DNA from 3 places in the Martinezella sp. CNPSo 3732 genome. Region 1 is predicted to be linked to each of the others. Evidence: riboswitches for the same ligand, from Rfam matches in the RefSeq annotation. Region 1 holds a riboswitch; each other region holds the start of a gene.
What was found. A riboswitch is a leader RNA that binds a small molecule or an ion and turns the genes downstream of it on or off. The one in region 1 is predicted to bind cobalamin.
Positions count from the first base shown of each region.

Region 2: linked by a shared signal. The riboswitch ahead of AC13RM_RS08775 (DUF1636 family protein) and the one ahead of AC13RM_RS29550 (aromatic ring-hydroxylating oxygenase subunit alpha) in region 1 are both predicted to bind cobalamin.
Region 3: linked by a shared signal. The riboswitch ahead of nrdH (glutaredoxin-like protein NrdH) and the one ahead of AC13RM_RS29550 (aromatic ring-hydroxylating oxygenase subunit alpha) in region 1 are both predicted to bind cobalamin.

Region 1 is NZ_JBXSOO010000029.1:8,447-12,990, forward strand. Features, by position in the region: gene AC13RM_RS29540 (glycoside hydrolase family 25 protein) at 1-301, shown strand, start outside; gene AC13RM_RS29545 (FAD-binding oxidoreductase) at 329-1,417, opposite strand; gene AC13RM_RS29550 (aromatic ring-hydroxylating oxygenase subunit alpha) at 1,420-2,664, opposite strand; cobalamin riboswitch at 2,761-2,964, opposite strand; gene AC13RM_RS29555 (DUF6656 family protein) at 3,312-3,929, shown strand; gene AC13RM_RS29560 (L-threonylcarbamoyladenylate synthase) at 3,989-4,544, shown strand, end outside.
Region 2 is NZ_JBXSOO010000003.1:23,542-28,085, reverse strand. Features, by position in the region: gene AC13RM_RS08785 (SfnB family sulfur acquisition oxidoreductase) at 1-394, opposite strand, end outside; gene AC13RM_RS08780 (FAD/NAD(P)-binding protein) at 1,109-2,524, shown strand; cobalamin riboswitch at 2,720-2,936, shown strand; gene AC13RM_RS08775 (DUF1636 family protein) at 3,045-3,458, shown strand; gene AC13RM_RS08770 (ABC transporter ATP-binding protein) at 3,469-4,248, shown strand; gene AC13RM_RS08765 (ABC transporter substrate-binding protein) at 4,269-4,544, shown strand, end outside.
Region 3 is NZ_JBXSOO010000014.1:42,909-47,452, reverse strand. Features, by position in the region: gene nrdF (class 1b ribonucleoside-diphosphate reductase subunit beta) at 1-381, opposite strand, end outside; gene nrdE (class 1b ribonucleoside-diphosphate reductase subunit alpha) at 402-2,591, opposite strand; gene nrdI (class Ib ribonucleoside-diphosphate reductase assembly flavoprotein NrdI) at 2,600-2,995, opposite strand; gene nrdH (glutaredoxin-like protein NrdH) at 3,007-3,228, opposite strand; cobalamin riboswitch at 3,475-3,692, opposite strand; gene AC13RM_RS21150 (hypothetical protein) at 3,852-4,544, shown strand, end outside.

The sequences.
Region 1 (4,544 bases):
TTCGTCGGACAATTGCTCGGAGAAAAGCTGCCCCTATCGGGTGCCGGGGACGCTCACCGATATCGACGTCAATGTCGTGCCGATGACGAAGGTTCAGCTCGCGAGGATCTGGCCGCAGGGCGATCTCCTGCCGGCCAAACCCCTGCCCGCGCCGGACCTGACGATCGCGCTTGCACAGATGTGCAGCGGACCGCGGCAGATGCTCGTTTCGCTCATGACCGAGATCGACCCGGTCGTCACCGCGTCAACCCCGCAAACCAAGCCGGTCGAGATCAACGAACTGAACTATCAGGATTTCTAGGCCGGTACGACCGCCCTTAGATCGATGCTAGGCCTCGATCTGCACATCCGTCTTCGGACGCGAACAGCAGGCGAGGATATAGCCCTCGTCGATCTCGTCATCGAGGATGCCGCCATTATGGCTCATCTCGACTTCGCCCGAGAGCTTCATGACCCGGCATGTCCCGCAGAGGCCGGATTCGCAGGCGGCACCGATGCGCACGCCGGCGCCGCGCGCCGCCTGAAGCACGGTCTGGCCCGCCGCGCAGACGACATCCTTGCCCGCCATGGTGAAGCGGATCGTGGTCGCCGCCTCGCCCGATGCATCGTCGGAGACTTCCGCAAGCGGTGTCGCCGCATTGGCCGGCTGGAAGCTTTCCTGATGATAGCGCGACATGTCGAAACCATGCGCTTCGAGCATCGAGCGCACGGCGTCCATGAAGACTTCCGGGCCGCAGCAGAAGATGGTCCGGTCCATGAAATCGGGCGCCAGCAGGCCGATCTTCGCCTTGTCGATACGACCCTTCAACCCGGACCAGAGGTCTGTTCGGCCGCAACCTTCGACGATGAAACCGAGATTGAGGTTCGGCATGAAGCGCGCGAGATATTCGAGCTCGGAACGAAAGATGATGTCGGCCGGGCTGCGCGAGCAGTTGACGAAGGTGATATCAGACAGCGGTGCGATATCGGACATGTAGCGCGTCATCGACATCATCGGCGTGATGCCGGAGCCGGCCGAGACGAAAAGATATTTCTCGCCGGGATGACGGACATGGCTGAAATCGCCGAGCGGGCCGAAAGCCTTGATGCGCATGCCCGGCTTCAGGTTCTCGAACATCCAGCGCGTGCCGATGCTGTCCTTTTGCGCCTTCACCGTCACCGCGACCGAGAAGGGCCGCGACGGCGTGGACGACAGCGTATAGGTGCGCATGACCGGCTCCGGAGCCGTCGGCAGCTCCAGCGTCACGAACTGGCCCGGCAGATAACGGAACCAGTTATCCTTGTCGGACCCGAAGGTGAAGGTCATCACGTCAGGCGCTTCGGGCGTTGCCGAGAGGCATTCGAGCACATGCTGCCTATCATTCCAGGGCTGCATCTGGTCGAGGTGGCGATGCGGAAGGGAGACGGTCATGTTCATGCTCAGGCAACCGCCGACAGCTTGGCCTGATCGCCCTGCAGCCGGTTGATCATGAATGTCGTGTACCATTCGACGAACTGCATGACGCCGCCTTCGTGGATCTCCGAATAGGGACCGGGCTCATAGGCCGGCGAGCGGATGCCGAAGGCATTTTCCTCGACGATGCGGCGGTCCTGATCGTTGGTTTCGGTCCAGACGTGGGTCAGCTCTTCCAGATTATAGTCGACACCTTCGACGGCATCCTTATGGACGAGCCACTTCGTGGTCACGGCAGTTTCCTCGGCGCTGATCGGCAGGACGCGGAAGGAGATCGCGTGGTCGCCGAGCATGTGGTTCCACGTCGTCGGATAGTGGAACAGCAGCATGGTGCCGATGCCGTTGATCGTCACATCGGGCGAGAGCGGCCGCCTGACGGCATTCTGGCCGGACATGGTGTAGCTCTCGGCACCTTCGATCAGCGGCATGCGGGCCGTGCGGAACTGCCCATCCGGCGAGATCTTGAATTCGCTCGGCAGGCCGGCGGCTTCGCAGCGTGCCCAGTGCTCGGTGATGACGGGGTCGCTCATCGCGCCCTGCACGCCGGTCACGGTCGGAGCTTCCGGGAAGGTGCGGCAGAGTTCGGGGTGATTGGCCGCGCAATGATAGCACTCGCGGTTGTTTTCCCAGACGAGCTTCCAGTTGCCCTTCTCGATGATGGTGCTCTGGAAGGCGACCTTGGCTTCGCTGATGCGGTGCGGCGCCATGTAGGGTTCGATCGTGGCGCGAACCGGTGCGAAATCGGGGGCGTTCTGCGCGAGGCAGATGAAGATGTAGCCGCCGACGCTTTCGCAGTGAACCGGCTTTAGCGAATACTGGCTCTTGTCGAAATCCTCCGCCATCTGGCGGGCGAAGAGCAGCGAGCCGTCGAGCTCGTAGGTCCACTGGTGATAGGGGCAGACGAGCTTTGCCGACGAGCCGCGCTCGGTGGTGCAGACACGCGAGCCGCGATGGCGACAGCTATTGTGGAAGGCGCGGATGACCTGATCGCGGCCGCGAACGATCACGACGGGATAATCGCCGATCTGGACGGTGAAATAATTGCCCGCGCGCGGCACTTCGCAATCATGGCCGATAAACAGCCAGTCGCGATAGTAGATCGTCTCCATATCGAGCTTGAAGTAATCCGGATCGGTGTAGAACGGTTGCTCAAGGCTCAAACCCGTCCGGTGGTTCTTCAGTTGCCGCAGAACTTTGCTGCCGATGTCCATTTGCCTATCCTTAGCAGTACCAGAAGGCGGGCAAAGGACATGCGCGGCCGATTGGGAGCGGCCAAAAGCAATGTCCCGACCACCCGCCGCGGTCAGTAAACCTATGTGCCCAAGGCTGGTTTCCGGGCTCTGGAGCGGCCCTGTTTCCAGAGCCCCATGGCACCTTCCCAGGTCGATCGACCCAGTGGCTTTATCCGCCATGCCTCACTCCACCACCGTTGCGGGGGCAGCGCCGGATTTTGACCGGCTTCCCAATTCTCCGTCTCCCTAGCAGACGGCACCTTGAGATTGATGGCATCATAGCTCTCGGCTCCGCCAGCCGCTGCGCTGCAATGCGACATCGGCTCCGAAATTGACGACAGTCGAAACGGGACGCCCGGACGGTTGCGTGCCGCGAGAATATAGAGAGGAAATTCAATTGGTTGGGCGCTTGCATCAGAGACGCTCCGAGCATCGTATGTGCATTCCACCAATGACGCTTTATCCTGATTGCGACAGGTCTGCAAACGGCCGATAATTGGGAGGCTAGTTGCACGGCTGAGAGCGCCGACAGAGCCGCTATCGGGAGCCTTCGGTCCGGCGCGGTCAAGCTCGGCTCAAGCTCCGTAGTCCATCATGTCGCCGAAGAGTTTATAGCGAGATCCGGCATGGCCAAACTCAGATATTTCGACGCTGGGAAGCCCGCCGAGCCTGAACCGGCGCAGCCGGTATCAACGACGGGGTACACCGAATTCCTGCGCACCGGCCGCATCAACCGCAACAGGCCGCATTGGCTGGCAGAAGAGCGCGAATACCTCACCCATGAACAGGTGGCCGAACGCACGGCGCTGAAGCTCCGGGACGCCGGCGAAAAGACCCACGACCGGCTCAACAATTTCCATAGGTCCATCCGCTTCCCGAAGCTCATCTTTCATCACACGCTGAAGGACACGCCGCATCTCGGCTATTGCCATGTCACCGCCGCGCGGACGCAATTCGCCCAATATGAGCAGGTGAACTGGGCCTTCTACATAGCCAACTTCTTTGCCCGGATCGGCCACGAAGAGAACTTCTTCGAGGATATCAGCCTCAAATATTCGCGGATGTATTTCGCGGTCGCCATCCATCCGGACAGGCAAGCCGAAGACAAGAAGCTGACGATCAATCGCGACGTCCGCGGCAACGGCGTACTGTTCCACACCCACGATCCGCAGATCGCCATCCGCAACGTTCTTCTGCTCGGCGCCCGCAACGAGCAGCTTCGCGACATCATTCGCCAGCTTTGACGATTGATCCGAAAACTCGAAGGGCATAAGAAACGGCCTGAACTGCAAGCAGGCAGGCCATGGCACGACACATAGATATTCTCGAACATCCGCAAACGGCAATAGAGGTCGCGACGGCTACCCTTGCCGAGGGCCTGCCGATCGGGCTGCCGACGGAGACGGTCTACGGCCTTGCCGCCGATGCCACCAATCCTGCCGCGATTACCCGGATCTACGAGACGAAGGGGCGGCCGCGCTTCAATCCGCTGATCTGCCACATGAGCGATCTTGCGATGGCCGAGCGCTATGCGGTCTTCGACCCCATCTCGCGCAAGCTCGCGGAAGCCTTCTGGCCCGGACCGCTGACGCTGGTGCTGCCGCTCAAGCCCGATAGCGGCATCCATCCGCTGGCGACCGCCGGCCTCGACACGGTCGGCATCCGCGTGCCGCGGGGCTTTGCCGGAGAACTGATCCGCGCCTTCGACCGGCCGCTTGCCGCGCCGAGCGCCAATACCTCGGGCAAGATCAGCGCCACCAGCGCCGATCATGTTAGTGACGACCTTGGGGAACGGATTACCCTCATTCTCGACGCTGGGGCCTCAGTCGTTGGCGTGGAGTCGACCATCGTCAAGATCG
Region 2 (4,544 bases), on a different contig from region 1:
CGCCGAAACGATCGCCGGTAATGGCACGCTCGAAAAGGGATGCCAGCTGGTCCTCGCCACCCGCAATTCTCACCGCTTCCAGCACATGAAAATGCGCTTGCAATATCTGTGCTATGGAAGGATCGGCCTCGGCGAGGGTGGCAACGACCTCGGCGAGAACGCTGTTTGAAATATCGATGCCGCCATGTTCCGACGGAACGGAAATCCCGAGCAGGCCTGACTGCGATAGGGCCTCGAGCTCGTCATAGGGCAGAATGCGGTTGATATCCCGATCGCTTGCATGCTGAGCGAAGGCGGCCGCGAGCGAACGCGCGATGTCGAGCGCTTCCTCTTCGCTTTGGATGCGATGGGCAGGCGGTCTGACGCGTTCGTGCAACTGCGAAACAGTCCCCATTCACCACTCCTCGGCCAGCGCCAAGTCGGTTTCTCAGGCGCAGCAAATCGCTGCGATCTTAATTTCGATAGATGGAGTGTACAACGGATTTTCCTGGTGCATTCATATCGCGCCCTCGGACACGATAGGCGTCGACCACGAAAATTGTAAGCGCGCGGCCCGATATAATACGTTGAGGATAGAGGTTGCGAGCCCTCTTTCCTGCGGCCAACGAATAGCGAAAGCTGCTTCATAAGCTGATCTTAGAGCTTGGAATTGCTTTCCTTTTTTGCCCGTCGACGTGAGTGCAGGATACGAAGGGAGTGTCCGGTCGTCGGCCGTTTTCCGTGCCGCAGCTTGGTCGACCCTATTCCGACCGGACAAGAAAGCACTTGCTAGCAGCGCGTTTTCGCGCTTTCATATACGACTAAATAAGTAGACAATAGCAATAATTCTGCTGCCTGATGGCTTTTGACGAAGTAATCATATGGCGGCCGATTGCAGGCATCTGGTGTTGGATCGGAGTTGGACCTGCCTGTCGCATCTTTCATTTTGGAAGGGTCCTGATTGAAGAAGCGCGACGCGTATTGAGAACGGAAGCGGCTTTCTTGCGTTCTGCCGACCGCAGTTCCAAGGTTGCCGAGGACCGGATATTGGCGTCTGTGTTTCCGGACCTGTGAAGTGAGCAAGCCCCAAGAAAGGCATGATCGACCACCTCTTGCCCCAGGAGTTGATATGACGGTTCAGGGATTCTTTTCTGCCAGGACGAACGCGACGGCGCAGCCTTATGCGATGCCGCGCATTGCCGTGATCGGGCGCGGTTTTTCCGGCATGATGATGGCGATCGCCCTGATGAAGACGGTTCGCTTTCCCTTCCATCTGCAGCTTTTCGATCCCAATTCCAGCGTCAGCGGCGGTCAGGCGCTCGCCTCCGGACATAGCAGCGAAATTCTCAACAGCCGTGTTCGCGATCTTTCCGTTTCCGCCGGCGATCCCGACGATTTCAATCAATGGCTTTGCGGCAATGCGCCTTTCCGCAGCGCCGTGCCCGCCGCCATACCCGGTTTTTTGCAGATCTTCGTGCCGAAGAGCATTTTCAGCGACTACGTCTATCAGCGTTTTTCGGAAGCCTTCTCGTCACGGCGGGATGTGGCGGTGCAGGTCAGCAGTGAGACGGTCTTCGGGCTTCGGCGCGTTCGTGGCGGCCGTTTCGCAGTGGAAAGCGATGGCGTCGCCAATGCGCCTTTCGACATGGTGGTGCTGGCGACAGGCTATGGCATTAGCGATCACGAATTCCAGGCCAGCGATCTCGTGACCGTGCCGACGACGGTGCGCGCGCGCCGTCTCGTGTCGCGACCGCATACGATCCTGCTCGGAAGCGGCCTGCGCGTTGTCGATCGGCTGCTGCAGATGCGTGAGAGCGGCTATACGGGGCAGATCACTATCGTTTCGCGGCGAGGCTTTCTGCCGCAGAGCCACACGCGCAATAATGCCGATCCGGTTTTCCCTGCCGACGAGATGCCCGGCAAGCTCAGCGAGATCGTCCGCTTCGTCCGCAAGGCTTGCGGCGAGGCGGAGGCGAACGGCCAGAGCTGGCAATCCGTCATGAACGGCTTGCGCAAGCACGCGCGCTCGCTTTGGCGATCCCTGCCGGCGGGGCAGAAGCAGCAGTTCAACCGCCATTTGCGGGCGCTTTATGACAGCCATCGCAATCGGCTGCCTGAGGCGCTGCATGTGCGTCTCAATCAGGAGCTTGCCGAGGGCAATACGCTGTTGCGGCGCGGTCATTTTATCCGCCGCACGCCGACTGGGCTGGTTTTGAGGCCGGCTGGCCGGCAGGAGACCGAGCAGCTCTATGCCGACGATGTAATCGACTGCCGGTGCCAGGCGCCGGATCTGAATGCACCCTTGCTGCGCAGCCTCATCGATGCCGGCCTTGCGGTGCCGGACGAGCTTGGCCTCGGCCTCGCCGTGGAGGCGACAGGGTCGCTCGAGGTCAACGGGCGCACGACAGAGGGGCTTTTTGCGATTGGTCCCTTGGGACTTGGAAGTCTCCCCGACATCGATCTGGTGCCTGAGATCGTGACGCAGGCCTATGCGGCGGCAGAGAGTGTCGCGGAGCGTTTCCATCCTCAGTGCAAGGCGGTCTAACAACTCAGCGGTTTCTTCCATTCTGGATCGTGATTGCGGCGCCTTCGCACATGCATATCGCAGTTTCGGCCGCGAACGGGATAGTGGCTTGTCATTTGTTATGTAATAACGTAACTAATGACTGCTACCTAAGCCGAAGCTCCAGGACTAATGAAAGCGCATATGACATCGCCGTTGCCCGCATCCGCTTTCTGTGACATGAATACCGCCGATGGTGCTGCTTTCGGATCGATCCTGATAGCGGCTGAAAAGGGAACACGGTGCGGATTACCCATCAGGGGCCAAGACCGTGGCTGCCCCCGCAACTGTAAGCGGAGAGCGCGTTCGCAATATGCCACTGGCGTTAAGCCGGGAAGGCGCGAACGAGTTGTGACCCGCGAGCCAGGAGACCTGCCATCGACGATATCAACCGCAACGGACGGGGTGTTCCGATGGAAAATCAGTGGTTGGGCGAGGGCGCCGCTGCGTCCGCTGGCCCTATCTTGACTGTGCCTCCGGCGAAATCTCCGGGAGGCATCTCATGGATAATACAAAAGAGGCGACGCACCGGATCACCGTGTGCACCAACTGCCGTTATGTCGGCAAACCATGCCGGCCGGGCCTCGAGCTCCTGAAGCATTTGCAGATGGCGATCTCCCAGGCTGGCGCTGCACTTGCGGATGATTTCTGCCTGGAAGGCAGTGTCTGCATGGCGGGTTGCGAACGGCCGTGCACGGTCGCTTTCCAGGCCACGGCAAAGGCGACGTACCTCTTCGGTGACATCGAGGATGCGAACGATATAGGTGCCCTCATCTCCTTCGCGCGGCTCTATCGGGATCGCCCCGATGGGCTGAGCCGCGAAAGCGAACGCCCGCGAGCGCTGGCAGGCAAGACCCTTGCGCGCATTCCCGCCGCCATCGTTTCAGCCGAACGCCAACTGGTCGTGTTGCAATAGGAGCCGGGTCATGTCCGAACGAAGCGCACGACTGGAAGCAGACGGCATCAGCTGGGGTGCCCAGAAGGGAATGCCGATCATCAGCGGTATTACGCTGTCCGTCGAGGCTGGCGCCCGGCTTGCCATCATCGGTCCGAACGGAGCCGGTAAGTCGACCTTGCTGCGCTGCCTCTATCGCGGCCTCAAGCCGCAGCGGGGCAGGGTGTATCTCGACGGCGTGGATCTGTGGTCCATCGGTCCGCGGGAGGCGGCGCAGCGGATCGCCGTCGTGCCGCAGGAGACGCCAGGCGATTTTCCTTTCAGTGTGCGGGATGTGGTGTTGATGGGGCGTATTCCGCATCGCAAGGGCATGGCGCGCTGGAGTGATCGCGATCACGACGTCACCACCGCAGTCCTTACGCGGCTGGAGTTGGAAGCTTTGGCACTGCGGCAATTCGCATCGCTGTCCGGCGGCGAGAAGCAACGGGCGCTGATCGCCCGGGCCTTGGCGCAGGAACCGGAGCTCATCATCCTCGACGAACCCACAAATCACCTCGACATCCGACACCAGCTCGAGATTCTTGAGCTACTCAAGGGACTCGGCCCGACGATCATCACGACACTGCACGATATCAATCTCGCCGCTGATTTTGCGACGCAGATCGCCGTCATGGATTGCGGGCGGCTCACGGGCCACGGCGAACCTGCCGAAGTCCTGACTGTGGAGCACGTCTCAAGCGCTTTCAGGGTCGGCACGCGGCTGCATCACACCGACGGCGGCCCGCAACGATTTTCCTTTTCCCTTCGATAATACGATCATTGGAGTTATTCATGTTTTCTCGCATATCCCTACCTGCCGCGGCCTTGCTTATCGGAAGCCTGTTTGGGGGCACGACATTCGCCGAGCCCGTCACCGTGCGCAGCTGCAATCGCGATGTAACCTTCGACAAAGCGCCGGAGCGGGCCGTTTCCAACGACGTCAACCTGACCGAGATGATGCTGGCGCTGAAGCTGCAGGACCGCATGGTCGGCTATACCGGCATTTCCGGCTGGAAGACGCTGGATGAGAAGCTGCGTGACGGCGTGAAGGAACTGCCGGAGCTGTCG
Region 3 (4,544 bases), on a different contig from region 1:
ATAGGCGTCGTCCACGTCCGGCGTCAGGCAGAGCGTCGTGAAGATCGACGAGTAGGAACGTGCATGCACGGCTTCCATGAAGGAAATGTTCGACAGCACAGCCTCTTCATGCGGGGTCGCGGCATCGGCCATCAGCTCGACCGAACCGACACCGTTCTGGATCGTGTCGAGCAAGGTCAATCCGGTGAAGACGCGGATGGTGAGCTGCTGCTCCTCAGGCTTGAGTGTCGCCCAGGATTGGATGTCGTTCGACAAGGGCACCTTCTCCGGCAGCCAGAAATTGCCGGTCAGACGGTTCCAGACCTCAAGATCCTTGTCGTCCTCGATGCGGTTCCAATTGATGGCGCGAACGCGGCTTGCCGGCTTGAATTGCATATTCATTTTCATCGTCCCTCAAACGTTCAGAGCGTGCAGGAAACGCAGCCCTGAACCTGCGTGCCTTCGAGCGCCATCTGACGAAGGCGGATGTAATAGATAGTCTTGATACCCTTCTTCCAGGCGTAGATCTGCGCCTTGTTGATATCGCGCGTTGTCGCGGTATCGCGGAAGAACAGCGTCAGCGACAGGCCTTGGTCGACATGCTGGGTGGCCGCAGCATAGGTGTCGATGATCTTTTCCGGCCCGATCTCGTAAGCATCCTGGTAATAGTCGAGATTGTCGTTGGTCATGAAGGCGGCCGGATAATAGACGCGGCCGATCTTGCCTTCCTTGCGAATCTCGATCTTCGAGACAATCGGATGGATCGAGGAGGTCGAGTGGTTGATATAGGAGATCGAGCCTGTCGGCGGCACGGCCTGCAGGTTCTGGTTATAGAGCCCGCCCTCCATAACAGCTCTTTTCAACGCGCACCAATCTTCCTGCGTCGGGACGGCGATGCCGGCGGTTTCGAAGATTTCCGCGACGCGCTCGGTCGCCGGCTTCCATTCCTGGTTCGTGTATTTGTCGAAATATTCACCGGAAGCGTATTTCGAATTCTCGAAGCCCTTGAAGCTTTGGCCGCGCTCGACAGCAAGCAGGTTCGAGGCGCGAATGGCGTGGTAGGTGACCGTGTAGAAATAGATGTTGGTGAAGTCGACGCCTTCTTCCGAACCGTAGAAAATGCGCTCGCGGGCGAGATAGCCGTGCAGGTTCATCTGGCCGAGGCCGATCGCATGGCTTTCGTCATTGCCCTTCTCGATCGAGGGTACGGAGGAGATATGGCTCATGTCCGAGACGGCCGTCAGCGCACGGATCGACATTTCGATCGTCTTGCCGAAATCCGGGCTGTCCATTGCGGCAGCAATATTCAGAGAACCGAGATTGCAGGAGATGTCCCTGCCCATATGCTTGTAGGACAGGTCATCGTTGTATGCGCTGGATTCGCTGACCTGCAGGATTTCCGAGCAGAGATTGCTCATGGTGATGCGGCCGGCAACCGGATTGGCGCGGTTCACCGTGTCCTCGAACATGATGTAGGGATAGCCGCTTTCGAACTGGATTTCGGCGATCACCTGGAAGAATTCGCGCGCCTTGATCTTCTTCTTGCGGATGCGGCTGTCGGCCACCATCTCGCGATACTTCTCCGTCACCGAAATCTCGGTAAATGGCACGCCATAAACGCGCTCCACATCATAGGGCGAGAATAGGTACATATCCTCGTTGTTCTTCGCGAGCTCGAAAGTAATGTCCGGAATGACCACGCCGAGCGACAGTGTCTTGATGCGGATCTTCTCGTCGGCATTTTCGCGCTTGGTATCGAGGAAGCGCATGATGTCGGGATGGTGAGCGTTGAGATAGACAGCGCCCGCGCCCTGCCGCGCCCCAAGCTGGTTGGCGTAGGAAAAGGAGTCTTCCAGCAGCTTCATGACGGGAATGATGCCGGACGACTGGTTCTCGATATGCTTGATCGGCGCACCGGCCTCACGGATGTTGGTGAGCGATAGCGCCACGCCACCGCCGCGTTTCGAAAGCTGCAGTGCCGAGTTAATGGCGCGGCCGATCGATTCCATATTGTCTTCGACACGCAGCAGGAAGCAGGAGACCAGCTCACCACGCTGCTTTTTGCCGGCATTGAGAAAGGTCGGCGTTGCCGGCTGGAAGCGTCCAGAAATGATCTCGTCGACCAGATCGCGCGCAATCTGCTCGCTGCCCTGCGCCAGCGTCAGCGCGACCATGCAGATGCGGTCTTCATAACGCTCAAGATAGCGCTTTCCGTCAAAGGTCTTCAGCGTGTAGCTGGTGTAGTATTTAAAGGCGCCGAGGAAGGTCGGAAAACGGAATTTCTTCGCATAGGCGTGATCGAAGAGATCGCGCACGAAATTGAAGGAATACTGATCCAGCACCTCCTGCTCGTAGTAGCCTTCCCTCACCAGATAATCGAGCTTTTCCCTGAGGTTATGGAAGAAGACCGTGTTCTGATTGACGTGCTGGAGGAAGTATTGCTTGGCCGCCATACGATCCTTGTCGAGCTGGATCTTTCCGTGCTCGTCATAGAGGTTCAGCATGGCGTTCAGTGCGTGATAATCCAATGCTGGTTCCGCCGCCTTGGCTGGCCGATCATTCGTGGTAGCAGAAAAAGTGCTCTGCGGTTTTTCGCCCGCGTCCCGCAACAAAGAAGAGCTTAGCGTATCCAAAATCGTTCCAATCCCTGTCTGACATTGGCGACATCCTCATCCGTGCCCAGAAGTTCGAACCGATAGAGATACGGCACCTGGCATTTGGCAGAGATGATGTCGCCGGCGATCCCGTAGGTCGCGCCGAAGTTGCTGTTGCCCGCGGCGATGACCCCGCGGATGTTCGAACGGTTGCCCGCATCGTTGAGGAAGCGGATCACCTGCTTGGGCACGGCCCCTTTGCCACCGTCGCCGCAATAGGTCGGGACGATCAGGACATAGGGCGAGGTCGTTCGAAATTCGTCTCCCGCGGCAAGCGGGATACGAGCAGCCGGCAATGCGAGCTTCGTAACGAAGCGATGGGTATTTTCCGACCGGCTGGAGAAATAGACGATCTCGCCCACCGCCCGGCTCCTTAAGCGAGAGCGCTGATCATGTCGGGACGGAAGCCGGCCCAATGCAACTCCCCGGCGACGACAACCGGAACCTGGCGATAGCCGAGACCCTGCACCAGCTCATAGGCGGCGGCATCGGTCGATACGTCGACGATGGTGTAGTCGATGCCTTGGCGATCAAGCGCGCGGGTCGTGGCTGTGCACTGGACGCAGGCGGGCTTGCTGTAGACGGTGATGCTCATGAGATATCCTCGTATGGATGGGCACGGAAAATCGCTCGGGCATCGGATGATGCCCGCTCGGCGGGTGAAAAGTGGAGCAAACCTAGCCGGCGGCCGGACGCATTTAAGCGGCCGTCACTCGCGCGGGCGACTATAGATACTCAGGAACATGGACTTCACCCCGAAGTTATCAGCGGGATCTTCGAGGAAGCGAGGGCGGCCATTATGCCGCATGGACCATCGCTCGCCAGCCGGACACCCCGCCCGTGGACGTCAATGCTCAAGGCAGGTCTCCTGGCTCGCGGGTCATAACATTCGTCTTGCCTTCCCAAGACACACGGTCTCAGTGACGTCATCGAACGAATGCTCACCGCTCACAGTTGCGGGGGCAGCTCCGGCTTGGCGATCATCATGTTCGCCGACCGGATTCCCGTCTTAGCCTCCAATTCTTGCGAATCAGAAGAACCTCGAACACTATATATAGTATCTTCAGTTAAAATTGCGTCAACTGCTTCGATGGCCTCAAGCCAATTTCGATGTTGATGAATTCCGACAATCCCGCCTGCCGCGTGCACAGGGGCTGGACAGATGCAGCGTTACTTCATTACGGTGCACATGTAATGTTATTACATAAAGGACCCTTCATGCCGAACACAAGCTCTGGTATCCTCCTTGCAGCCTCATCCTTGGCTTGCGCCTTGCTGCTTCCCTTCTCATCGTTTGCCGACGACGAAAAGGAGACGGAAAGCTGGCGACTATTCGTCGCCGATCACAGCCTGCCGATCGTCCGCGCGATCGATGCCTCAAGTGGCAAGGAAATCGGCCGGTTCGATCTTGACGGCTATGCCTCCCTGTCTCTCAGTCAATCCGGCCGCACCATATTTGCCGTGCAAGGCGAAAAGAATGTGGTCCACGCGATTGCGACCGGCATATCCCTCTCCGATCACGGCGAACATCGCGACATCGAGCTTTCCGATCCGAAACTGCTTCCAGCATCGATCAAGGGCGAAAAGCCTGGGCACGTGGTGACGCACGGCAACAATGTCGCGATCTTCTACGACCGCGACGACAAGTTCGATCTCCTGTCCGAAAATGGCCTTGCCGAAGGCAAACCCGATATTCGTTCATTCCGGACCATCGCCGCCCACCACGGCGTTGCCGTTCCGATGGGCGACCATCTTCTCGTGTCGGTGCCGAATATGGAGGCTTCCGTGAAGGAAGGCGAGTTGCCGCCGCGCCTCGGCTTGCGCGTGTTGAACCGAACGGGAGAGCAGGTCGGTGATATCAAGCGCTGCACAGGGCTTCATGGGGAAGCGACTTCCGCCCGGCTGATTGCC